DNA from 3 places in the Fictibacillus sp. KU28468 genome. Region 1 is predicted to be linked to each of the others. Evidence: riboswitches for the same ligand, from Rfam matches in the RefSeq annotation. Region 1 holds a riboswitch; each other region holds the start of a gene.

What was found. A riboswitch is a leader RNA that binds a small molecule or an ion and turns the genes downstream of it on or off. The one in region 1 is predicted to bind S-adenosylmethionine.
Region 2: it holds a riboswitch for S-adenosylmethionine, as region 1 does, so the genes downstream of both, OKX00_RS17500 (Fur-regulated basic protein FbpA) here and mtnW (2,3-diketo-5-methylthiopentyl-1-phosphate enolase) in region 1, are expected to answer to the same signal.
Region 3: it holds a riboswitch for S-adenosylmethionine, as region 1 does, so the genes downstream of both, metK (methionine adenosyltransferase) here and mtnW (2,3-diketo-5-methylthiopentyl-1-phosphate enolase) in region 1, are expected to answer to the same signal.

Annotation. Positions count from the first base shown of each region.
Region 1 covers NZ_CP110666.1:2,849,510-2,857,583, forward strand. The annotation lists partial or broken gene OKX00_RS14785 (MATE family efflux transporter) at 1-45, shown strand, start outside; gene OKX00_RS14790 (hypothetical protein) at 75-401, shown strand; gene asnB (asparagine synthase (glutamine-hydrolyzing)) at 377-2,233, opposite strand; gene OKX00_RS14800 (1,2-dihydroxy-3-keto-5-methylthiopentene dioxygenase) at 2,417-2,953, opposite strand; gene OKX00_RS14805 (methylthioribulose 1-phosphate dehydratase) at 2,980-3,621, opposite strand; gene OKX00_RS14810 (2-hydroxy-3-keto-5-methylthiopentenyl-1-phosphate phosphatase) at 3,618-4,280, opposite strand; gene mtnW (2,3-diketo-5-methylthiopentyl-1-phosphate enolase) at 4,277-5,518, opposite strand; SAM riboswitch class I at 5,732-5,840, opposite strand; gene OKX00_RS14820 (pyridoxal phosphate-dependent aminotransferase) at 5,928-7,100, opposite strand; gene OKX00_RS14825 (carbon-nitrogen family hydrolase) at 7,186-7,983, shown strand.
Region 2 covers NZ_CP110666.1:3,340,345-3,348,418, reverse strand. The annotation lists gene OKX00_RS17535 (nitroreductase family protein) at 1-375, shown strand, start outside; gene OKX00_RS17530 (winged helix-turn-helix transcriptional regulator) at 423-734, opposite strand; gene OKX00_RS17525 (M15 family metallopeptidase) at 855-1,796, opposite strand; gene OKX00_RS17520 (hypothetical protein) at 2,024-2,173, shown strand; gene OKX00_RS17515 (pyridoxamine 5'-phosphate oxidase family protein) at 2,330-2,971, shown strand; gene OKX00_RS17510 (DinB family protein) at 3,058-3,546, shown strand; gene OKX00_RS17505 (threonine synthase) at 3,735-4,943, shown strand; SAM riboswitch class I at 5,016-5,121, shown strand; gene OKX00_RS17500 (Fur-regulated basic protein FbpA) at 5,531-5,710, shown strand; gene OKX00_RS17495 (YhgE/Pip domain-containing protein) at 5,716-7,749, opposite strand; gene OKX00_RS17490 (hypothetical protein) at 7,920-8,074, shown strand, end outside.
Region 3 covers NZ_CP110666.1:1,363,313-1,371,386, forward strand. The annotation lists gene OKX00_RS07040 (ABC transporter ATP-binding protein) at 1-1, opposite strand, end outside; gene OKX00_RS07045 (ABC transporter substrate-binding protein) at 29-1,018, opposite strand; gene OKX00_RS07050 (alpha/beta hydrolase family protein) at 1,164-1,964, shown strand; gene OKX00_RS07055 (TetR/AcrR family transcriptional regulator) at 1,953-2,594, opposite strand; gene OKX00_RS07060 (MFS transporter) at 2,548-3,822, opposite strand; gene pckA (phosphoenolpyruvate carboxykinase (ATP)) at 3,990-5,573, opposite strand; SAM riboswitch class I at 5,857-5,988, shown strand; gene metK (methionine adenosyltransferase) at 6,169-7,368, shown strand; gene OKX00_RS07075 (hypothetical protein) at 7,698-7,865, opposite strand; gene OKX00_RS07080 (phosphatase PAP2 family protein) at 7,883-8,074, opposite strand, start outside.

The DNA.
Region 1 (8,074 bases):
CGGAAGAACGTATTGGATATTCAGCCCGGCGCAGCTCACACATAGAAGGGGCTGTCCAAGAAGTCTGTAAGCTGTTGATTTCCGTTCCAGGGTGCTCGCTTTTACCGGCGCGAGCTCCTACTTTCGCGGGGCGTGCGGTGAGCCTTACCGGCGTGAACGCCTACTTTTTGGCGCTAGCGCCTGCGGGAGTCTCACCTATCACGCTAGTCCCGCAGGACAAGGAAGGCTCCGGCAGCGTTTTATCGCACGAAGAAAATGTGAAGTTCATTTTCGAGGAGTCTCGCACCTTCCACTTCAATCAACTTTTCATTGAAGATTTTCAAGACAAAAAGGAGCTGCTGAAGGTCAAGTTTCGACTTTCAGGACAGCCCCTTTTTCAATCGATAATATTAATGTTATAGTCGTTCAGCCAAGTATCGATTTGAGACAGATGGGCCATGAGCTGTGGCCCGGTCATTAGCTGGCCGAACCAAGGAACTTTAAATGCTTCACCGTTTGTATCAATAATCGCCTGAACTTTTTCTTTTTTTATCAATTCCAGTATAGGTGAACTGCTGTTATCGATGATCGACTGAAGCCACTCTTTCACACTTTGCGTATAGTTTGGATTATGTGTTTTCGGATAAGGGCTTTTCTTTCTATGAAGAACCTCATCCGGCAGGATTCCGGTAAGTGCTTTCCTGAGAAGGCCCTTTTCCCGTCCTTCCAGCATCTTCATCTCCCACGGTATGTTCCAGGCGTATTCAACGATCCGGTGGTCAGCAAACGGTACCCTGACCTCCAGACTTGCCCCCATGCTCATTCGGTCCTTACGATCGAGTAATGTTGTCATAAACCAGATCATGTTTAAGTAAAAAATCTCCCTGCGTTTCGCCTCCACTCCCGTTTCTCCATCAAGCCTTGGCATTTCCGCGAGTGATTCTTGGTACCGCTGTTTCACATAGGAAGATAGATTGAGCTTATTCTTCCAATGATCATGCAGCAGATCTTCACGCTCAGCCGTTGAACTCATCCATGGAAAAAGGGGCCGGTTCATAACTTCTGGTTTATGAAACCATGGATAACCGCCAAAAATTTCATCGGCACACTCACCGGAAAGTGCAACCGTGGAATGATCTTTAATCAGTCTGCAGAACCAAAGCAATGAGGAATCAACATCTGCCATTCCCGGAAGATCTCTTACTGCTACTGATTCCCGAAGGTGATTGACCAGCAGCTCTGTGTCAATGACACAATTGTGATGGACGGAGCCTGTGGCTTCCACCATCTTTTGGATAAATGGACCGTCGGCGTTCGGCTGGAAATCACTCGCTTTAAAGTACTTGTCATTATCCACATAATCGATGCTGAACGTGTGGAGCCGGCCTCTATTCTCTGATTTAAAATGCTCTGCCGCAATCGCGGATATCACACTTGAGTCAAGGCCTCCCGATAAAAAGGTGGAAACCGGCACATCGGCAACAAGCTGCCGTTGAACAGCATCCACCACCAGCTCTCTCACATTGGATATGGTTTCCTCCAGCGAATGAGGATGACGCTCGCTCTTCACGTTCCAATACCGCCAAAGCCTTCGACCGTTTCTATCAAATGTTAAAGCATGGCCGGGCCTGAGTTCACTGACCCCTTTAAACACACCATGTCCCGGAGTCCTTGATGGCCCCAGCCCGAAAACTTCCTGAAGACCTTCGCTCTCCAGTTCGGCTTTTACATCAGGATGAGCCAGGATCGCTTTTAATTCCGAACCGAACAAAAGACGCCCTCCCGCTATAGAGTAAAACAGCGGTTTGACACCAAGACGGTCTCGTGCAAGAAACAATTTTTCTTTTTGGGAATCCCAGATCGCAAAAGCAAAGATCCCATTAAAGTGATCAATACAGCTTTCTCCCCATTCAATATAGGAAATGAGAAGCACTTCGGTATCAGAATGACCTTCAAACCGATACCCTTTTTTCAACAGTTCTTTTCTTAAATCCTGTGTGTTATAAAGCTCACCATTATAACAAAGTGTGCAAGGGGCGTTCTCTTCTCCCCTCGTCATCGGCTGTGCGCCGCCTTCAAGATCCACAACCGCCAGCCTTGCATGGCCGAAGCCTGCATGAGTGCGGCTCCATACGTTCAAAGCGTCCGGACCGCGTTTCGATAATGTAGCTGCCATTTTAATCAATGTTTTATTTTCCTGTGAAACGTCGCGCTTCCAGTCTATCCATCCAGTAATCCCGCACACCGTCATCACCCTTTCCATTCGGATGCTGATTCATCCTTCCATAAGCGCCCAATACTTACTTTATGCAGGTAAGTGATAATGGTTCACCGGTATGAGTGGGTAATTATGCAAGATTGAAAAGCTTGCAAGCTAGCCATAAAAAAAACTGCAGCAAAGGAAGCTCCCTTTGCTGCAGTCTAGTGTGTAATCTGATTATTTAACGGCTGTTTCCTGTTTATCGTAGAGGGGCACCCAGCCTTCCTTTGATTTAAAGATTCGGACGGCCACAACTTTGCGGTCATCCATGAGTGTAAAGTAATGGCGATAGTTTTCAGGTACAGAAATGAGATCTCCTGGCTCTAGCTCGACGTCAAAAAATCGTCCCTCTGGCCCTTCAATCGCAAAAATACCGTGTCCGCTCACAATTAATCGTACTTCATCATCAGAATGGTGATGCTCTGCCAAAAAGTTTTTCAGCAGCTCATCAAGATTTGGAGTATCCGGTGACAGGGCAATTATGTCTTCTGTCACGTATCCTCTTCTTTCTGACAGTTCATCAATTTCTTTTCTGAAGACCTGAATGATTTCTGCTTTCTCTTCATCACTTAAAGAATAGTTTTCTTTCAGGTGTGCAGGAAGTTTTTCAATATCCCAATTTTCGTAGATTACTCCCTGGCTTTCAAGATAATCACTAACCTTCTTAAGTTCTTCATATCTCTCATGGTTATCATGAAAACGTAATTGCGCCATATGGCATCCCCCTATACTCTTTCGTTTTAAATAAGTGATGGTTGTCCATCATGAAACTGCATTATTGATTTCATTTTAATATGATAGGAAAATAGAAACTCTATTGCTTCCAAGTGCCTTTTCGCCTCAAATCCCGATTTGCCCCAAACGGTGATTCCGTGGTTTCGAATAAGGACAGCTCTTGTATCAGGACCAATTGCCTTTCCGAAGCTTTCGGCCAATATCTTAAGATCCGCATAGTTCTCAATAATGGGAACCGTGATGGACCCATCTTCTTCCCAGATGTTAAAGGCCTTGATCAGTTCCTGCCCTTTGAAAGTAACCTGCCCCTCTCCTGCATACAATTCTGAAATCACATTATTGTCCACAGTATGCACATGGAGACAGCAGCCCGCATCGGTCAGCTGATATACTTTTGAATGAAGGCCGGTTTCAGCTGAAGCGCGGAGATGTGTCGGATCAGCCGCATTTCCCTCTGAATCCACCAATAGAAAATCCTCAGTCGTCCTTCTTCGCTTATCCTTTCCGCTTGCGGTAACCAAGAAGGTAAGCGGTTGATCGCTTACCTTAATGGACAGGTTTCCGCTTGTTCCTGGAAACCAGTCCCTTAATGCCAATTCATCTTTAATGTCCGCCAGTTCTGTCCATAGCGCATCAAGCGTACTCAAACTCTCACTTCCTTTTCCTCAAGATACTGTACAATCTCATAAAAAGTAGAGAAAGGATCGTATGCAATGCTGAGTTCTTCGCATTTCTCGATCAAGAAATCTCTGGCAAACACTTTATCCGCAATCTTGGCGGCCTGCAGGTCTGTAATGGAATCACCGATCACAATTTTTTCATAACGGGAAGAATCGTAGCCTCTCAGTATAGTAGGTTTACAGCATCCACAATCATTGCCGCAGGAAGAATCGCAGGAGTGCGGCCAAAGAATCTGTATTGTCTCTCCATGAAAATTACTCCCGTTGCAATAAATCTTATCTTGATTAATTATTCCATCAAGCATTGGATAAACGAAAAAATCAATTCCACCACTGACGATAAACAGAGGGATATTGTGCTCTTTTGTATAAGCTGCAAATTCTTTAAATCCTTCTCGAAATTTTGCTGTTGAGAGGACATAGTCCACAATCTCATTCTTCCTGTCGGATGGAATAAGGGAAAAAAGTTTCCCTACACCTTCCCGGATAGAGATCTCCTGATTTAGAATTTGATCTTTAATGAGTTCCCAGCCGTTCGGAGCAAAATTCTTCATGATATCGATAATATTATCTTTTTCGGTAATCGTACCGTCAAAATCACAAAAGATAATTTTCGTTTTGCTCATGCCTTTACCAATCCGCCCCACAAATCAAGCGCTTCCTTTAAAGGTTTACTTTCCTGGCTGATCTGTTCAAGAGATTTGTTTAGCATCAATCCATCGATTGCATCCCGGAAAGCTCTTCCGCCATCCACAGCCCCTCCTGGATGGCCGTGAACACCCCCACCAGCATTAATAATGCTTTCAATGCCAAAATCCTGAAGCAATAGCGGTGTTAAACCAGGATGGATTCCTGCTGATGGTACCGGGAATGCCCCTTTCCAGTTTGCATCCTTCTCAGTCAGTTCGCCTGCAATGCCGATTGCATCTTCTTTTCGAAGGGCGACACTGCCATATGGTGACGGGAACAATACGAGATCCGCTCCTGCAAGGCGGAGCAGTTTACCAAGAAGCAGACGGTTGGAGATCCCATAAAATTCCGATGGTGTAATGGCGCCTGATAAGGCAGGATGTGCCATAATCGGAAGGCTGATGTCCGGATCTTCTGCTAAGCTTTGCAAGACGTCAAGCCCATAGGCGAAAACGTTAAACAGCAATGCGCTTGCCCCGAGCTCTGCCGCCTTTTTTGCTTTATCTTTCAGTTCATACGTACGCCCTGTCAAATTCACTGCATACAGTGTCTTATGTCCGGTCTCTTGTTCAGTTGCCGTTAATACTTCTTTAGCAGCTTTTATTCGTTCTTCAAATGGTGTCAGCGGATTATCGAACAGAATTTCATCATCTTTTACGAGGTCCACCCCGCCCAGCGCTTGTTCCTTCAGCTGATTCTTGAAATATTGAAGATCCCTGCCGATCACACCTTTAAAAATACTCATTAGAAGAGGCCTTTCAAAAACCCCCAGCTGATTGCGAATTCCATCAATTCCAAAAGAAGGTCCAGGAAAAGCCGAAGCCAATTCAGGGGAAAAATCAAGATCGATCAGCTTTACTTCTCCATCCAACGATAGTTTACCGAAAACAGTCGTCAAGATTGCCGGCAAGTCCGCTGTGAAGTTAGCGGCAGGATACGCGATTTTAAGAAGAGCCTGTTTTCTGGACGAGCCAAAGTATTGATTTACCCTCGTATCTTCGGGCAATTCATTGATTTCCACTACTTGGCCTTTATGGTTTCGCAGCTGTTCTTTCTGAAGATCCGGCAAGTCCGTCCATGAACCGACCGTCAGTCCGAGTGCAATTCCTTCAGCTTTTTTCTCAAAGTTGCCTTTTGGATCATGAACCAGATAGGTTGCAGTTATTGTCGACATGCTGAAATCCCTCCGAAAGCATAGATTTATATTAGAAAGGCGCAATCGCCCTGCTAAGGTCCTCGGAGCCGAAAAAAAGAAACATGTTTTCAGCCCTGGGCGCTGGAGCTGGACATTACTTCTATGCCAGCTGAATTTTGTACTCGCTTTACACTTAACTTAAAAAACCTCTTCCCGAGGGAAGAGGCATAATAAACACAGAGATACCGCTTCCTCTCATCTGTCAGCTGCCGCTGCAAGAATTAGCACCGTTTTTATCCTAAAGGATAAGCCGGTTGCCGGGCTTCATAGGGCTAGTCCCTCCACCTGCTCTTGATAAGAGAATAAATAAAATTATTCGAATGTTAGAATTACTTGTGATTATGACAGGTAACAAAAAATCTGTCAATCTCTTAAATGTTCAACACTATCAAAATAATTTTAGCTGGGCTATCCGATCAACGGCTTCCTTCAGCTTGTTCTCATCCGTTAATAGCCCTGCTCTAACATAACCGTCTCCTTCTTTGCCAAAACCGATGCCTGGTGCAACAACGACATGTGCATGCTCCAGAAGATAATCTGCAAAACTTTCAGATGTGAATCCTGAGGGAACAGGTAGCCAACAAAAGAAGGATCCTTTAGGGGCAGTCACATCCCAGCCGATCTCCTTCAATCCTGAAATAAACACATCACGCCGTTTTTCATACATGGCGACCAGGTTTTCCACGCACTCCTGCGGCCCCAGGAGTGCTTTAGCTGCAGCTTCCTGTACAGCTGGAAAAAGGCTGACATAGAAGTGGTCCTGAAGAAGATTAATGCTTTCAATCACACTCTCGTTCCCGATGGCAAAGCCTACTCTCCAGCCAGCCATGTTATACGTCTTGCTCATCGTATAGATTTCGATACCCTGTTCTTTCGCACCAGGAACCTGCAGATAGCTGACCGGTTTCTCGTTTTCAAATCCGATGGCTCCATAGGCAAAATCATGGACGACTAAAATATTATGCTTTTCAGCAAAGCTTACTGTATCTTCAAAGAACGGCACTGTCGCTACACCCGCCGTTGGATTATTCGGATAGTTCAAGAACATGAGTTTTGCCCGTTCTGCATCCTCTTGTGAGATTTCAGCGTAATCAGGCAGGAAATCATTTTCCTCTTTAAGAGGCATCATGCTCATCTCAGCTTCCGCCATGGCAAGTCCTGACCAGTAATCGGGATATCCAGGATCCGGGACCAGGGCTAGGTCACCTTTGTTCAAAAAACATTGTGAAATCTCTACTAAACCCGCTTTACCTCCGAATAAGACAGCTACTTCTTTTTTTGGATCAACGTCTACGCCGAATTCTTTCTTGTAATGTTCAGCAACTGCCTCTTTTAAAAAATCATAACCCCTGAACGGAGAATATTTATGATATTGCGGGTTATGAGCAGCCTCCTGCAAAGCGGCCACAATATGCGGAGGAGTGGGCTGGTCAGGGTTTCCCTGGCCAAGGTTGATAATATCATGCCCTTTAGAAGCAGCAGCACTCACCTTGCCTACCAGCTTTGCAAAAAATTGTTCAGGCAGCCGCGATAAAGCTTCTGCTTGCTGAAATTGTTTCACGGTTACACATCCTGTCTTTCGTAATTTTCTTGAAATTCTAATCAATTATGTTATACGCTTAATTAAAATCTGTCAAAACGTTTTAATGGAGGTTAGCATGAAACTTACTGTTGCAGCGATTCAAATGGATATTCAGCTTGGCAATCCCAAGGAAAATATTATGAGGGCTTCAGAAAGAATTGAACATGCAGCAATGAAAAAACCTGATGTGATTGTTCTTCCTGAACTGTGGACTACAGGCTATGATCTAGAAAGGCTAGATGAGATAGGAGATACAAACGGCGATGAGATCAAACGATTAATGAGCGGCCTTGCCAGCAAATACCAAGTGAACATTGTTGCAGGTTCCATCGCTAAGAAAACGGTTGAAGGAATCTATAACACCATGTATGCCTTTAACCGAAAAGGTGAGCAGACCGGCGAATACAGTAAACTCCATCTGATCCGGCTAATGCAGGAAGAAAAATATATTTCTCCGGGCTCCCGCAAAGGAAATTTCTTGCTGGAAAACGTTCCTGCTGCCGGTGTCATCTGCTATGATATCCGTTTCCCTGAATGGATTCGCGCCCATATTCTTGAAGGCGCCTCTATCCTGTTTGTTCCTGCCGAGTGGCCGGCGCAGAGGCTGAGCCACTGGCGGAACCTGCTAATAACAAGAGCCATTGAGAACCAATGCTACGTTGTGGCATGCAACCGGGTCGGCAGTGATAACAACAACACGTTCGCAGGTCACACGATGGTCATTGATCCCTGGGGAGAAATTATTGCAGAGACAGACGGAGAAGAAGAGACCATTTTGTTTGCTGAGGTCGACACTGATCTTGTTGAAGAAGTAAGAAACAGAATCCCTGTGTTTGAAGACAGACGCCCAGAGTTTTATTAAAAAAGATTTGACAGACAATGGATAAGATTGTATGATTGCCATTGTAAATTATTATTGCATTCTGTTTTTTCTAACAATTTTATATTTGTTG
Region 2 (8,074 bases), 490 kb from region 1:
GGTGATTTAGAAGCTGACCAAAATGCTGACAGAGTTTATCAGGATGCTGTTGATGGCGGATTTATGACAGAGGAAATTAAAACAGCACTTGTTAGCCAGATTAAAGATGCTTATGCAACCCGTCCGGAAATGGCTCGTGATGAGGCCATCCGCAATGCCTCACTCGCATCCATGCAGCTTATGCTTACAGCAAAAGCAAAAGGACTTGATACGTGTGCAATGGGTGGATTCAATGCCGATGAACTCGTAAAAGCGTTTGGCATTCCGGAAAGGTATCTTCCCGTTATGCTGATATCTGTAGGAAAAGCAGCTAAAACAGCTCATCAGACTGCCCGATTCCCGATCCAAGAAGCGATTGTATGGAACAAATTTTAATTTATATAAAGTAAAAAAGCAGCTCTCACATGTGAGAGCTGCTTTTTTTAGGCTTCAAGCCAGTTCTGAGACCAATTTTCCACTTCTCTCATGATCGGCTGGATCGCCAATCCTTTTTCAGTAAGGGAATACTCTATGCGTACAGGGGTCTCTGGAATAACCACCCGTTTTACTAAACCATGCTGTTCAAGGTCCTTTAATCTCTCAGAAAGAATCCTGCCGCTCACTCCGATGGCTGATTCAATGGCACAAAAACGGTGAGGGCCGGATAGAAGCAGATAAATAATCATGCCCGTCCATCGCTGGCTCAAGAGATTCATTGCTTTTTCGAACCTGGGACAAAGTTTGGACGTGTTCATTGTGTACCTTCACCTCGCTAATTTTAGTATAACATAAGATGATTTTTATTAATATAATTACTTTTAGTAAGTGTTGATAAACAAAAAAGTACCAGCCAGGCGGCTAGGTACTTTTTTTGTTTATTTTCCATTAGAGACGGGCACGGCATTAAAGTATTCTTCCAGTGTTTCTCCTTTGCCCATGATCTTTTGTGCAACAGATTTTCCTACAAAACGGATGTGCCAAGGCTCGTACTTATACCCGGTAATGGAGTCCTTTCCTTCGGGATAGCGAATAATAAAGCCGAACTCTGAAACATGTTTAGCAAGCCATTTTGATTCTTGTGTGCCGCCAAAACAATCTTGGGCAGGACACTTTCCGCCGTCTCCAGCTACATCAATCGCCAATCCTGTTTCATGTTCACTTGTTCCAGGAAGTGCGCTGTATGTTCTTGCTTTTTCATAGCCATCGCGTTTTGCATAATTATTGAACAGCGTTGTTTGTGTAGCATGCGAACGGTATGCTGATACTCCAGTCAAGTGGATACCTTCTTTTTCCGCGGCAGCAAACATGGTTTCAAGCGCATCAGCAGCAGCCTTGCGCATCATGCGTTTCTCGGACTTTTCACTGAAAATAAACGGTACATCAGGATAAACAAGGTCTGCCGGCTTGTAGTTTTCAGGCAGTTTAGAACGTTTGTTTACTAGAACCGGAATACTTTCTGGATGGGCTACAACAGAGACACTGTCGTCCTTTTGAGCTGGCGGTTTTGGCTTTTTATTCTGACCCTGCGAAGGCTCGCCCGGTTCATTTTTTTTCTTATCCTGATCTTTTTTCGGTTCAGGATCCTGGCTTACATTGCCATTATTGTTCTTGTTTTCGCCGTTCTTTTTGTTTTCATCAGAAGGTGTGTTTTTATAATCGTTTTTTTTTGTCGGTTCATTCTTTTTATGTGCCTCATGTTCATGTTTTTCCGTTTTATGAGACGTATTTTCTTTTTGGGTTTGATCATCATTGGAACAGCCGGCAAAAAGAGCCAGACTTAATGCAAGTGCAACTCCTGAAACTAACCTTTTCTTCATATGTAAAACTTCCTTTCAAAATTGCGTTGTTGATTCCGACTTCTAATTATAACTGAAGTTTCCCTGTGAAACAAAGGATGAAACTGAATATTATATGAACATATCATAGTACAATGAACCAATACGTTAAACATTCATAAAATAAAATATTAAAAAAATAGATAAATAGGTTTCAGGCTTGTAAGTGCCGGGAATAGATTTAGAAAACTGGTAAGGAGGGATGGACAATGGATATGAATCAAGTTGCACAGCCTATTTCGAAGCCAATGACCCAGTCCGTTCTGAAGCAGCCGCTATTGCTGGCAGCAGGAACATCTAAAAAACCAGACGAAGATCGAAAACCAGAGTATGAATTAACGTTTTTGAATCCAAACTGATTTTACTAGGAGATTGTGCTGATGTTGAACTAAAAAGCCTGGACTCATATGGATGGAGTTCAGGCTATTTATTTTGTTTTCATCCTTTAAGTTCTGGTTCTCTAATTAAACACATTCATGGAACTATATTCCATGAATGTGTTTGGAGGCGATATAATGAGCATGAAATGGCAAGAGATTATAGACACTGAAGAAGAATTTGAGAAATTGCGTTCTCTTTGTGGAACACCCAGTATACGGGCTGAGAACAAAGTAATCTCATATCTTGACCAGCATTGCCGGGAATTTATCGGAATGTCCCCTTTTTTGACGCTGGCTACATGTGATTCGGAAGGCAGATGCGATGTTTCACCAAGGGGAGATATCCCCGGATTCGTTACCGTGCTAGACGAACATCACCTATTTATCCCTGAACGTCTTGGCAACAAAAGAATGGATTCTGCACAAAATATCTTAACAAACCCGGGCACGGGTTTGTTATTTATGATTCCGGGCCTGGGGGAAACGCTAAGAGTGAACGGAAAAGCCTTTATCTGCCGTGACAAAGAGCTTCTAGAATTAAGTACTGTCAATGGCAAACTACCCTTGTTTGGAATCGTAGTGAAGGCTGAGGAATGCTACTTGCATTGTGCCAAAGCGTTTATCCGCTCCGGGCTTTGGTGTCCTGAATCATGGGAGCCGAAAGAATCGCTGCCATCTGCGGCTAAAATGTTGGCAGCACATATGAATATTCCCAATATGAGTACTGAGCAGGTAGAAGAGGGTTTGCAAGAAGGATACAGACACCGGCTTTATTAAAAAAGGCTGTTTTCGTAACCGTTGTTCCTCTTAGAAGTGGTTGATTGGCATCCTGAAACGGATCCGTCAAATGGGAGGCTATAGATATGAACCAGAATGAAGAAATCAGAAGGCAGCTGTTAAAAACGGTAAGCGGTCTAAGCGATGATCAGTTAAACGAACCGGAAGAGAAGGGCAGATGGTCGATCATGCAGACGCTGCATCATCTATATCTCATGGAAAAATCGATCGCCATCATCATATCAAACCGTTTAAAAAGTAAAATAACGGTATCTGCAGAACCGAAACCGATTGAAATGACGGTGGACCGCAGCAGAAAAGTAGATGCTCCTGTTTTTGCTGTTCCCACGAAACGGTATCTGACCCTGGAAAAAATAAAAGAAAAATTGGAAGAATCACGAAATGAGCTGAATAAGGTAGCAAACAGCAATGATCAAGAGGCTTTGGAACAGAAATCCTACCCTCACCCGGTGTTTGGCCCGATGCCATTAAAACAATGGATTCCTTTCGTGGGGTATCATGAAAAGAGACATCTGGCTCAAATTGAAGAAATTAAGGAAAAGGTTCTTTCTTAGACAATTAAGCTAGACATCAACGGGAAGTTATACCTTAGTTGACTTATCAGAATACCTGCATTAAAATTTTACACAATAGAATAAATTGCTGATCAGAAAACTGAAGGCACCGCTATGCATGTTATTCCTTATGCACAGCGGTGCCTTTTTGCTGTCCTTTTCTGGTGAGGGAATATTGGAGGTATGTTATGTCTTTCAGCTATGTCAGCCATCTTGAATGTCCAAAGTGCGGCAGCATCTATGCTCATCACGAACCTAATCAATTGTGCCAGTGCGGTTCCCCCCTTCTCGTAAACTATGATTTAGAGGAACTGAAAAATGAGAATGAAATTATTAATAAGAAGAGGAATGATCTTTGGAGGTACCACAAACTTCTTCCTGTTATAGACCCAGATCATGTGGTATCACTGGGAGAGGGGATGACTCCTTTATTATCCATGCCTGCTCTCGGTGAGAAGCTTGGAATTGCAAATCTGCTCATGAAAGATGAGGGCATGGTACCTACCGGGTCTTTTAAGGCCAGGGGAGCGGCAGTCGGCGTTTCAAAAGCCAGAGAGCTCGGTATTACCCGGCTTGCCATGCCGACCAATGGCAACGCAGGAGCCGCCTGGTCACTCTATTGTGCAAGGGCCGGCATAAAGCCGTACATCGTTATGCCGGTGGATGCCCCAGTCATTACGAGAAAAGAAGTGGCGATTTCAGGTGCAGAGCTCTTTCTTGTGAACGGCCTGATCAGTGATGCCGGAAAAATTGTCGCGTCCCTTGTGAAGGAAGAAGGTTTCTATGATGCTTCCACATTAAAAGAACCTTACCGGATTGAAGGCAAGAAAACGATGGGGTATGAAATTTTAGAACAATGCGGAAGCGAGCCGCCTGATGTTATTGTGTATCCAACAGGCGGAGGAGTGGGGCTGATTGGCATATATAAAGCATTGAAAGAATTCAGGGAACTGGGCTTATTTAAAGGAAGCAGACTGCCGCGTTTAGTCGCTGTCCAGGCTGAAGGATGTGCACCGATCGTAAAAGCATGGGAAGAACACAAGAGTGAATCGGAGTTCTGGGAAAATTCTGAGACAGCTGCTTTTGGTATCAATGTTCCAAAAGCGATCGGAGATTTCCTTGTCCTTGAAGCACTTTATGAAACGGATGGATGCGCCGTTGCCGTTTCAGAAGATGAAATTAGCTTTACTCAGCGCCAAACTGCAGAGCTTGAAGGGAGTTTTATTTGTCCGGAAGGAGCGGCTGTGTTTGCCGCCTCAAAACGATTGAGGGAAAATGGCTGGATCAAAGCAGAGGAAAAGGTGATATGCCTAAATACTGGGCAGGGGATTAAATACCCTGATTCGTTTTCTGTAGATCCTCCCGTTTTAGAGCCTGGAGAAATCATTCGAAAATAAAATGAGTTATTGTCTTGACAATAAGATGGAAATCCCTATAATTGAATCCAATAGAATACATTTATCTTATATTTCTTATTTAGAGAGGTGGAGGGATCTGGCCCTTTGAAGCCTCGGCAGCGGACTCAATTATGAGCACTGTGCCAATTCCACAAGCAAAACGCTTGAATGATAAGAAGAGTATGACTTATGATGGCGATTCAACCTCTTCTTGTGCGTATTTTGCTTCCGCAAGAAGAGGTTTTTATTTATGCGAAAAACCAACTAATTCACTGTGAAATATAAGGATTGCTGATTGGTCAACCAAAGGCGCTTCATCATGAAAATGACGGCGGTTATTTTTTTGTTAAAAGCTTTATTAGTAAACGTAGTTGTTTATTTGTGGGGTGTGATTGAACCGCCTTCTGCTTTTCGGGCGTTTCATTTGTTTCACAAATCAGCAGGCTCATATCATCGCCAGCTATCACACACACCTTACTGTATAAAAAGGACTTGAGGGTCTCTTTCAAGCATCAGTATGCGATGCACAATAGGAAAGAAAATCAACAATGTGCTTTAAAAAAGCCTTGTAAAAAGGAGGGATTGTTTTGGAAAATCAACTAAGAAGAGCTGTGGAAAGCAAACGAAATCAGCTGATCAATAAACTCATCAATATGGGCATTTATAAAAAAGATGAGCTTCATTTATTTCAGCTGGCACTCTCTGATCTTGAAGAGGAGTATGCAAAGGCGGTAGGCGGCAAGAACAGCCTTCCGCAGGCTAAATAAACCACTCATTGAAGTATTCTTGCTTTTTTCGCGCCTGCTCCCCTTCTATTCTGTATTCGCTGCAACGGTTTTCTTAAAAACAGGGCAGCAATAAGAAAAACAGCGGGGAAAAGCAGCAGATGATACAAGTCAGACAGTACAACTTCTCTAATCATTCCCCCGGCTGCTTCTCGCAGTAAACTGACTCCATACGTAAACGGCATATACGGATTAAGCTTTTGAAAGAAGGAAGAGGTCATTGCCACAGGAAATGTTCCGCCTGAACTTGAAAACTGCAGAACGAGAAAAATAACCGCCAGGCCTTTACCCACATTTCCAAAGATGGAAACGAGCGTATACGTTAGTATGACAAAGACGATGCTCAGGAACATGGCAAATAAAACAAACCATGTTTTGTCCACAATGTAGGAATGGATAATGAACAGGTCACCAAGAGATACGACAAGCCCCTGCAGCATGCCGATCGTTGCAAAAGTCATCAGCCTCCCAAAATAAAAAGAAAGCGGTGAAATCTCTCCTTTACTTGGAACTTCACCTACTTTAAGAGAAGAGATGAGCAGCATTCCTCCCACCCAAAGCGCAAGTAAGGTGTAGAAGGGAGTCATGGCTGAGCCATAATTAGGAATCGGAAAAATTTTATTCTCTTTCAACGTGATAGGAGCGGCCAGAAAATCACTTTCCTTTTGAGCATCGTTCTTTAACGCTTTAATGATATCTCTCAAATTATTGTTGCGTTCAAAATCCCTGATTTTGTCTGCCGTACGTGTGATGGATTTCTCCATGGCGGGCAAGTCTTTTTCTGCAAATATAGCGGCCCTGTGGATTGCTTGTTCTATTTGGGGAAGCTGGGTATCCATCAATATCCCTGCTTTTTGAATATCTTGTTTGACACCCGGCAAATCGTTCCTCATAAAATCTGCTGCCTGTTGGATTTTCTGTTCTTGTGCGGGCCAGTCCTGTTGAGCAAATAAAGAAAGCTTCTGCAGAGGTTCGGTGTATGAGTCTGCACGGCCAGAAAGGATTTCTTTGTTCTGCTGGACGGTATTTTTAAGCTGATGCAATTCTTCTTTGATCGCTTCTAATTCATCAGGCTGGTATGAGATATCCGGGTTAGTTTTTTGTGCTGCGTTTCCTTTTGAGATCGCTTTATCTGCGGCTGTCTCCAGGTCAGTCAGTGAGCGTTCAAGATTCCCTGCCGTGTCATCTGCAGTTTGAAGTTTTAACAGATTATCCTGAAGAGGAGCCAACTGGTCGAACACCACTTTGATTTTAGGCAGACTTTCTTCCGTTTTAAGGATAACAGCCCCCAGCTTATCGATGTCGGGCACGCTTTTTTGAAACTCTTGGATCATACCCGCTCTTTTTTTTAACTCATTCATTTTTTGATCAAGCGAGATGATACGGTCTCCCATCTGATTGATTTGAGAAAACTCTTTTTCCAGAGAAAATATCTTCTGTTCAAAGCTGAGTATTGTTGGCATTTCTTTTTCTAACGTCATGCCAGCTTCGTTAAATTTTTTAAAGATGGCGTTTCCTACACTCTTCGTGAAATTGTCGCTAACCTGGTTGATAACAGTGGAAACTCCTGACTGGGTGATCTTAGGTGATACAGCATTGATTTTTTCGTTTACTGTATATACGATTTCAGGTTTTTCAGGATTTTCACTCGCGATGCTTGAAATCTTTTGTGAAAAATCACGTGGAATGAAGAGACTGGCATAATACTTCCCTTTCACCACTCCATCATGAGCGGTGTCTTTATCCACAAAGGTCCATCCTAGCTTATGATTGTTCTTTAAATTTCTTACGACTTGACGTCCGATATTAATGTGCTCATCCTGCAACAGGGCTCCTGTATCTTCATTCGTGATGGCAACCTTTATGCCTGATGTGTTTTCATAGGGATCCCACATGGCCTTAATATTCACCCAGGCATAAACAGATGGCAGTACAATTAACCCAAAGATCAGCAGAGCTGCAGAGGGAATTGTCAAAATGTCTTTCCAATCCAAGATATAAACGCGGAACATATTTTTCATCGTCACAAATCCTTTTCAAAGCAATTTAATGAAGATAGCAGTTCTGCATAGTCTTTGTTTCAAACGGAAGTTTATGTAAAGCCCCTTATCAGGTGTTGAAAAGAATTGGACACAGCCGGCCAGGTTATGGTGTACTAATAAAGGAATCTTATTTAATGGAGGAATTCAGATTGAACGAACAAATGGCCAATGAAATTCTTTCTGATCTGCGCAGCGGGAATCTTAGTGAATACGTCGTTATTAAAGAAGAGTTTTTTGTCTTTCGTGAGGTTCTTGTAAAGCAAGAGGATAAGAAAGCATTCCGCGGATTCATCGTCCCGGGCGG
Region 3 (8,074 bases), 1.5 Mb from region 1:
CTGTGATCCCTCCATTACTATTTATGGTTTATTTCGTTGCATCACGGGAAAAAGTGGTGTTAACCAGTTTGTTGTAATCAGCTTTCTTTGGAAGTTCTCCCGCTTCTTTCATAACGGCTTGCAGGTTGCTCCATGCTCCTTCTTCAAGGATCGGATTGACCGCATAGCTGTGCTGTCCTTTATAGCGGTCGACTACCTTTTCGATGAGATCAACCGATGTATCTTCAAAATACGGAGCAATGAGAGTGGCGATTTCTTTTGCAGAATGTGTTTCAACATACAGCTGGGCTTTATAGAGGGCCTTCGTAAAGCGTTTCAGCACATCTCCGTGTTTTTTTATATAGCTTTGTTTTGACATGTAAGAAGTGTAGGGAAGTTTGCCGGATTCTTCACCAAATGACGCAACAACATGGCCGATGCCCTTCTGTTCAAAAAGACTGGCTTGGGGTTCGAACAGCTGTACATAGTCGCCGGTTCCTGAGGCGAAGGCGTTAGCGATATTCGCAAAGTCGATGTTCTGGATCAGCTTCACATCTTTATGAGGGTCAATGCCGTGCTTCTTCAAACTGAACTCGCCGGCCATCTGCGGCATTCCGCCTTTCCTCTGTCCGAGAAACGTACTGCCTTTTAACTGATTCCATGAAAAATAGTTTGGTTTTTTCCTTGCGACCAAAAAGGTTCCGTCCGTTTGAGTCAGCTGTGCAAAGTTGATGACCGGATCACTGGAGCCTTGGGCATCAACGTAAATGGAAGTTTCAGAGCCTACGAGGGCAATATCAGCTCCGTTAGACAGCAGGGTCGTCATCGTTTTATCGCCGCCCCAAGTGGTTTTTAAATCGATATCAATTCCCTCATCTTTAAAGAACCCTTTTTCTATGGCAACATATTGGGGAGCATAGAAAATGGAGCGGGTCACTTCGGCAATTCTTACTTTATCGCGTTTTTGCTTTTCGGAGTTATCAGATGAGCATGCCGACAATAGCAGACAGGCAGTGAGAAGCAGTGTTAAGCAGAGCATGATATGAGCTTTTATCCGTTTCAAGCGGTGTGCCTCCTTTATGTTCGAATGAAGTTTTGCTTTTCATGTAATACTTTATGTGAGTTGAAAAATTGTGTGTTGGCCTATTGAAAAAAAGGAGGAATGCGCGTTGTTAGGAAGCAGCCTGATCACTCATGCACAACGATTTCCATCTCCGCATCCACAGATTACGTTATTCAAGATTACATATAAGAGTGAAGGATTAACTGTAAAAGGGCTGTTAGCTATCCCTGAACATCAGACACAGCCTCTTCCTGGATTTTTATATTTACGGGGAGGGATTAAAAAAGTAGGGATGGTACGCATTCCGAGAATCATCCAGCTTGCTTCACAGGGGTTTGTTGTGATGGCCCCGTTTTATCGGGGAAATGAAGGGGGAGAGGGGCGTGAAGATTTTTGCGGGGAAGACCGGTGCGATGCATTTCATGCGTTTGAGGTGCTCCAATCACTGCCTTCTGTTGATCAGGATCAGCTCCATATCTTTGGGTTTTCCAGAGGCGGACCGATGGCGTTTTTTACAGCGTTAAAGTTTCCTGAAGCCCGCTCACTCGTCATATGGGGAGGCGTTTCTGACATGGTCCTTACCTATGAAGAACGAGTAGACCTCCGCAAAATGATGAAAAGGGTCATCGGCGGAACACCTGCTAAAAATCCGGAGGGGTATAGGACACGTTCACCTGTATATTTCTGCGACGAACTTAACGTTCCGCTCTTATTAATCCATGGAAGCCGTGATGAAAATGTTGGAATCAAGCATTCTTTAATGCTGAAAGAATGCCTGGAGCCAAAGAAAAAAGTAGAATCCTGGTTCTACCCGCAATATACTCATCATTTTCCGCCGCAGGAAAACCGGAAAATAACCTATGCTTTTTGTGAGTGGATGAAAACGCAAAACAAAGAAAAGCCGGAGCTGTCACCTTTGTGACAAGTCCGGCTTTTGTACGTTGAGCATCATTTTTAATGTGGATTCAAAAAGATCCATCTGTTTTCCGGTACGCATGAGGTCATGAGTCAGACTAATCGCTGAAATGGCTAGCCCATCAAGAAAGCTAATCATGAACCGGCTAATATCATCAACCGGGGCAATCGGATTAAACTCACCGGCGTCCACACCCTTTTGGATTAGAACGCTAAAAATACTGGCTGCACCTTCGTATCGTTTTTCGATGTAATCTCTGTTTTCCGGTTTTCGCCAATGCGTAATTCCATATTCAACGATTGCCGCACTAAAAAGATTTTCCGTGTCTTCGTATTCAGCCCTTCTGTAGTCATCCAATAAGGTAAGGAGAGTTTTCCAAACGGATCCATTATTCTTTTGAAGGAGCTCATCCAGCTCCTTGCGGTTATCCTCCATCATTTGTTCCAATAGAGAAAGAAAGATGTGCTCTTTGTTTGAGAAGTAGGCATAGATTCCGCCCCTGCTGATGGAAGTGGCATCCATGATGTCTTTAATAGAGGCAGCTTCATAGCCTTTTTGGGCAAACACTTTTTTAGATGCCATTAAAATTTCACGCTGTCGTTGTTCCTTGTGCTCGTGAGGCACTTTCGGTGACATACTGATCGCTCCGTTCAATCGATTTTCGTAAAAACAATGCCGCTATGCTTATTGTAACAAGTCCAGCGCCAGAAACAATAAATACGGAGATCACTCCGAATTGATTTCCAGCAAATCCGCCAGTCACCGGGCCTATAAGAGTCGCTAGCATTATAATGCTTCCCGTCAGGCCAAATACTCTTCCTGTCATATGAACGGGTGTTAGTCTCTGAACGGCTGTATTGAAAGGGATGAAGATTAAACCTGCGCCTGAGGCAGCTAAGAAGGTTAGCGCAGGAGCCCAGATAAATGGGTGGGGAAGCTGGAGAGAAGCCAGATATCCCATGATCATAAAACCGCCTCCAAGCGAGAAGATACCGATCGTCATTGCCAGCCATGGAGAACTGATCTGCCATTTTGTCAAACATAGGCCGGTCACGAGAAAGCCAACTCCTGAGCAGGTGACCACTAGACCTACCAATGCCGGGCTGCCCGTCTCGAGTAATCGGATCAGAACGGAAAACTGGGCATCTGCCATCTGCAAGATCAACATGGAAACAAACATGAGACCAGTGCCAAACAAAATAAAGCGTACTGTTTTCATATATTGAAAGCCTTCTTTTAAATCTGATATAACAGATCCTTTTGTGCGTTTTTCTTTTACGTGAAGCGGTTTAACACCTGGAAGCACGAACAGCAGCAAAGCGGACAAGAGAAAGCTGGCTGAATCAAGAATAAAAACGCTGCTGATTCCAGCCGTGGTTACTAAAAATCCGCTGATGGCAGGACCGATAATCTTCGTCGCGTCCTGGATGACAGAGCTGATCGAAGCAGCCTGCTGCATATCGTCATCGGACACAATTTCTTTCAGCATGCCGCTTTTGGCGGGAGTAAAAAGAGAGGAGAAGATTCCCAGAAGAATAAGCAGAATGTACACATGCCAAGGCACAGATGCAACGATCAAACCAAGAATAATGATACAGCGGAAAAAATCAGAACAAACCATGATGGTTTTACGGTTCATGCGATCGGCGATCACGCCAGCAACCGGTCCAAGAACCGTCATGGGGAGTCCAAGTGAAATAATGACAAATGACATCTCCAGCGGTGAGGCGTTCCATTTAAAAGCCATCAATGAAAAAATTGCCATGATGCTAAGCCAGTCACCAAGATTGGAAATGACCTGTGCCGACATTAAAAACTTAAAAGATTTGTTCTGCCTTAATGTATTACCTGCTTTCTTTTCCATGAAATCACTCCTAGGAATTAAAATGACACTTATGTCGTTATTATAAATGACATAAGTGTCGATTTCAACCTTTTTATGGAAAATAAAAAAACCGCTTCGGCTGGGAAGCGGTTTGTAGGAGTTTTGGATCTAGCTTTAGTGCCCAGGGCTCTAAAGTTTTTCTTAACTTAGCAAAGCGGTCCTGCACTTTTAATTTCTGCTGGCACATTGTTGAATTTTTCGAAGTTTTCCTTGAACTTACTTGCAAGCTCTTTTGCTTTGTGGTCGTAATCTTCCGGGTTCTCCCAAGTCTTTTTCGGCTGAAGTACTTGATCAGGAACACCTGGGCAATGTACTGGTGTATGCAGTCCAAAAATAGGGTCGGTTATCGTCTCTACAGATTTTAATTCCCCTTGAAGGGCAGCCTGAACCATGGCTCTTGTGTAGGAAAGGTTCATGCGCTTGCCGGCACCATATTCTCCGCCTGACCATCCGGTATTCACCAGGTATACTTCTACTTCATGATGATCGATTTTTTCTCCGAGCATTTCGGCATATACAGTTGCATCCAATGGAAGGAACGGTGCACCGAAGCATGTTGAGAAGGTCGCTTGAGGAGATGTGATTCCTCGTTCTGTTCCGGCAAGTTTGCTCGTGTAGCCGGAAAGGAAATGATACATGGCCTGTTCTTTTGTCAGTTTGCTGATCGGAGGCAATACGCCGAATGCATCAGCTGTCAGGAAGATAATCGTGTTCGGATGACCAGCAACACTTGGCTGGATAATATTCGGAATCGCCTGAATTGGATAGGCAGCCCTAGTATTTTCAGTCAACGTACCTTCGCTATAATTACCTACGCGTGTTTCATGGTCAAGAACGACATTTTCGAGAACGCTTCCAAAACGGATCGCATTCCAGATCTGCGGTTCTTTTTCTTCAGAGAGGTTGATGCATTTTGCATAGCAGCCGCCTTCAATGTTAAAAACACCAGTATTAGCCCAGCCATGTTCGTCGTCCCCGATCAATGAACGATGCGGATCAGCAGAGAGCGTAGTTTTCCCGGTACCCGATAATCCGAAGAACAGAGCTACATCGCCTTCCTGCCCGACATTTGCGGAGCAATGCATAGAAAGGATCCCTTTTTCAGGAAGAATGTAGTTCATCACTGAGAAGATGGACTTTTTAATTTCTCCTGCATATTCAGTTCCTCCGATCAACACGATACGCTTTTCAAATGATATAATAATGAAGGTTTCAGAATTGGTCCCGTCTACAGCAGGATCTGCTTGAAATCCTGGTGCAGATACCACGGTGAACCCCGCTTCGATTCCTTTTAGTTCTTCAGCTGTCGGACGGATGAACATTTGGTGGGCAAACAGGTTATGCCAAGCGAATTCATTTATCACCTGAATAGGCAGCCTGTACGCGTGGTCGGCACCAGCGAATCCTTTGAATACAAACAATTCCTCTTTTTGTCCTAAGTAATGAAGTACTTTTTTATAGAGCTGCTCAAATTTCTCTTCGTTAAAGGGCTTATTGATTTTGCCCCAGTTTATTTTATCTTGTGTGCTAGCTTCATCCACGATGAATTTGTCTTCGGGAGAACGTCCAGTATATTTTCCAGTAGTGGCCCTGAGAGCACCGGTTGAAGATAAAATGCCTTCATTTCGGAGCAGCGCCTTTTCAACTAGCATAGGTACAGGTAGATTTTCATGAGTAGCAGCGCTGGATAGAATGTCATCTAAAGTCGTCGTTAAATCAACCGTATTCATGTTCGCAAAACCATCCTTTTAAGAAATATATTTATCATTAATATCGTAAGTAAATTCGAAATTAGTATAACACATTGAAACAAATAATGTATACTATTTTATTTAGCAAATTGTAAATTGGTTCATAAATCAGGCTCTTTGTTTTTAAAAGCATAATCTTTCATTTATAATTGGTACTTAATTCCGTTTGAAGGATCTCCCAGACTCCCGCCGGAGAGGGAGAGTATAGCTTTTCAAGTTGACAGGTTTGTCGAACTGCGCTATTATATTTCGGGAACGGCTACTCTTATTCTGAGTAGGTGGAGGGACAGGCCCTATGAAACCCAGCAACCGACACTTCATCATCACATATGCATCTTGTGCAGTGAAGTGAAAAGGTGCTAACCTGCAAGGTGAAAAACCTTGAAAATAAGAGGTGAAGGCGTAGAAATAAGACCTTTTCCCTCGTGTATTTTAGGTCCAGGGAAAGGCTTTTTTTATGTCTTAAAACAGTTTGAACCTGAATATTTTACAAAACAAAGTATCCATATAGGAATGAGTACCGTATCTTATAAAAAAATTGCTCTATGCTTTCAATAGAGAAGGAGGATTTCAATTGTCTAAAAGCCGTCGTCTTTTTACATCTGAATCAGTTACGGAAGGGCATCCGGATAAAATTTGTGACCAAATTTCCGATGCGATCCTGGATGAAATCCTTGCAAACGACCCGAACGCACGTGTCGCTTGTGAAACATCCGTAACGACAGGCCTTGTGCTTGTTGCTGGTGAAATCACCACATCTACTTATGTTGATATTCCAAAAGTCGTTCGCGAAACGATCAAAGAAATCGGCTATGACCGTGCAAAATACGGTTTCGATTCTGAAACATGCGCAGTTCTTACATCCATTGATGAGCAGTCAGCGGATATCGCGATGGGTGTTGACCAAGCGCTTGAAGCTCGTGAAGGCTCAATGACTGATGAAGAAATCGAAGCGATCGGTGCTGGTGACCAAGGTCTTATGTTTGGTTATGCCAACAATGAAACACCTGAACTTATGCCGCTTCCGATCTCTTTGGCACACCGCCTGTCCCGCCGATTGGCTGAAGTGCGTAAAACCGAAGAAGTTCCTTACCTTCGTCCGGATGGTAAAACTCAAGTAACGGTGGAATATGATGAGGATGACAAACCGGTTCGTATCGATACGATTGTTATCTCCACTCAGCACCATCCAGAAATTACACTTGAGCAAATTCAAGCCGACATTAAAGAACAAGTCATCAAGCCTGTTGTACCTGCAGAATTGATCGACGAAAACACAAAATACTTCATTAATCCGACAGGCCGTTTCGTTATCGGCGGACCACAAGGTGATGCTGGATTAACTGGCCGTAAGATCATTGTTGATACGTATGGCGGATATGCTCGCCACGGTGGTGGAGCATTCTCCGGTAAAGATGCAACTAAAGTTGACCGTTCTGCAGCGTACGCCGCTCGTTACGTAGCGAAAAACATCGTTGCTTCCGGACTTGCTGACAAAGTAGAAGTTCAGCTTGCATATGCAATCGGTGTAGCACAGCCTGTATCGATCGCTGTCAACACATTCGAAACAGGAAAAGTTTCTGAAGAAGTATTGGTTGATCTTGTGCGCCAAAACTTCGACCTTCGTCCTGCGGGAATCATTAAAATGCTTGACCTTCGCCGTCCAATCTACAAACAGACAGCGGCATACGGACACTTTGGCCGTACAGACGTTGAGCTTCCTTGGGAAAAAACAGATAAAGCAGAAGCACTTAAAGATCAAGCAAACGCATAAATACATTGAAAAAAACCGGCCTTTGGGCCGGTTTTTCTTTTGAAATAAAGTTATTTTGATCAAAAGAGGCAATGATTGACCAGTTTTACGAGTAAAGAGACTACTTATTGAGTGAAATGATGGTGAGCCGACCCTTGATATGGAAATAACGTGGGTTTTGCAAGTAACAAAGTGAATTTCTTTATGTAAGTAGAGTTTTGAGAAGAACTTATTATCGAAAAACTAAATTTATTATTGACATCGACTAGTTTATTATCGATTTGTTATTTTATGAATCGATTTAAGTGTTTATTTTTGAAAAGGTGCCAGGCACCGCTTTTTGACATATGTCAAAAGCCGGTGCCTGGCACCTTTACAATTAAATCCGGAGGTTTATGCTCAAAGGTTTTCATGAATACAGGAAGCTTGAAGATTGCTGCTAGAGCGATTCTTGGATTGAGATTCGGACTGATTTCTTGCACAATCATCAAACAGTTTTCCTGTGGTGCTTTTTTCATGTAACCCCTCCTAAATTTTATAAAAAGTAAGGAACGAGATAAACGTTGAGTAAAAACACGGAAAAGATTCCTGAGCTGATCCCGAGGATCATACCGGCGAGCACGTCGGTTGGGTAATGAAGGCCGAGATACATACGCGAGATGCCAACAGACAACCCGAGCGGAAGCAGTATGGTAAGCAATCCTGGATGGATGAAAGCGAGCGGGAT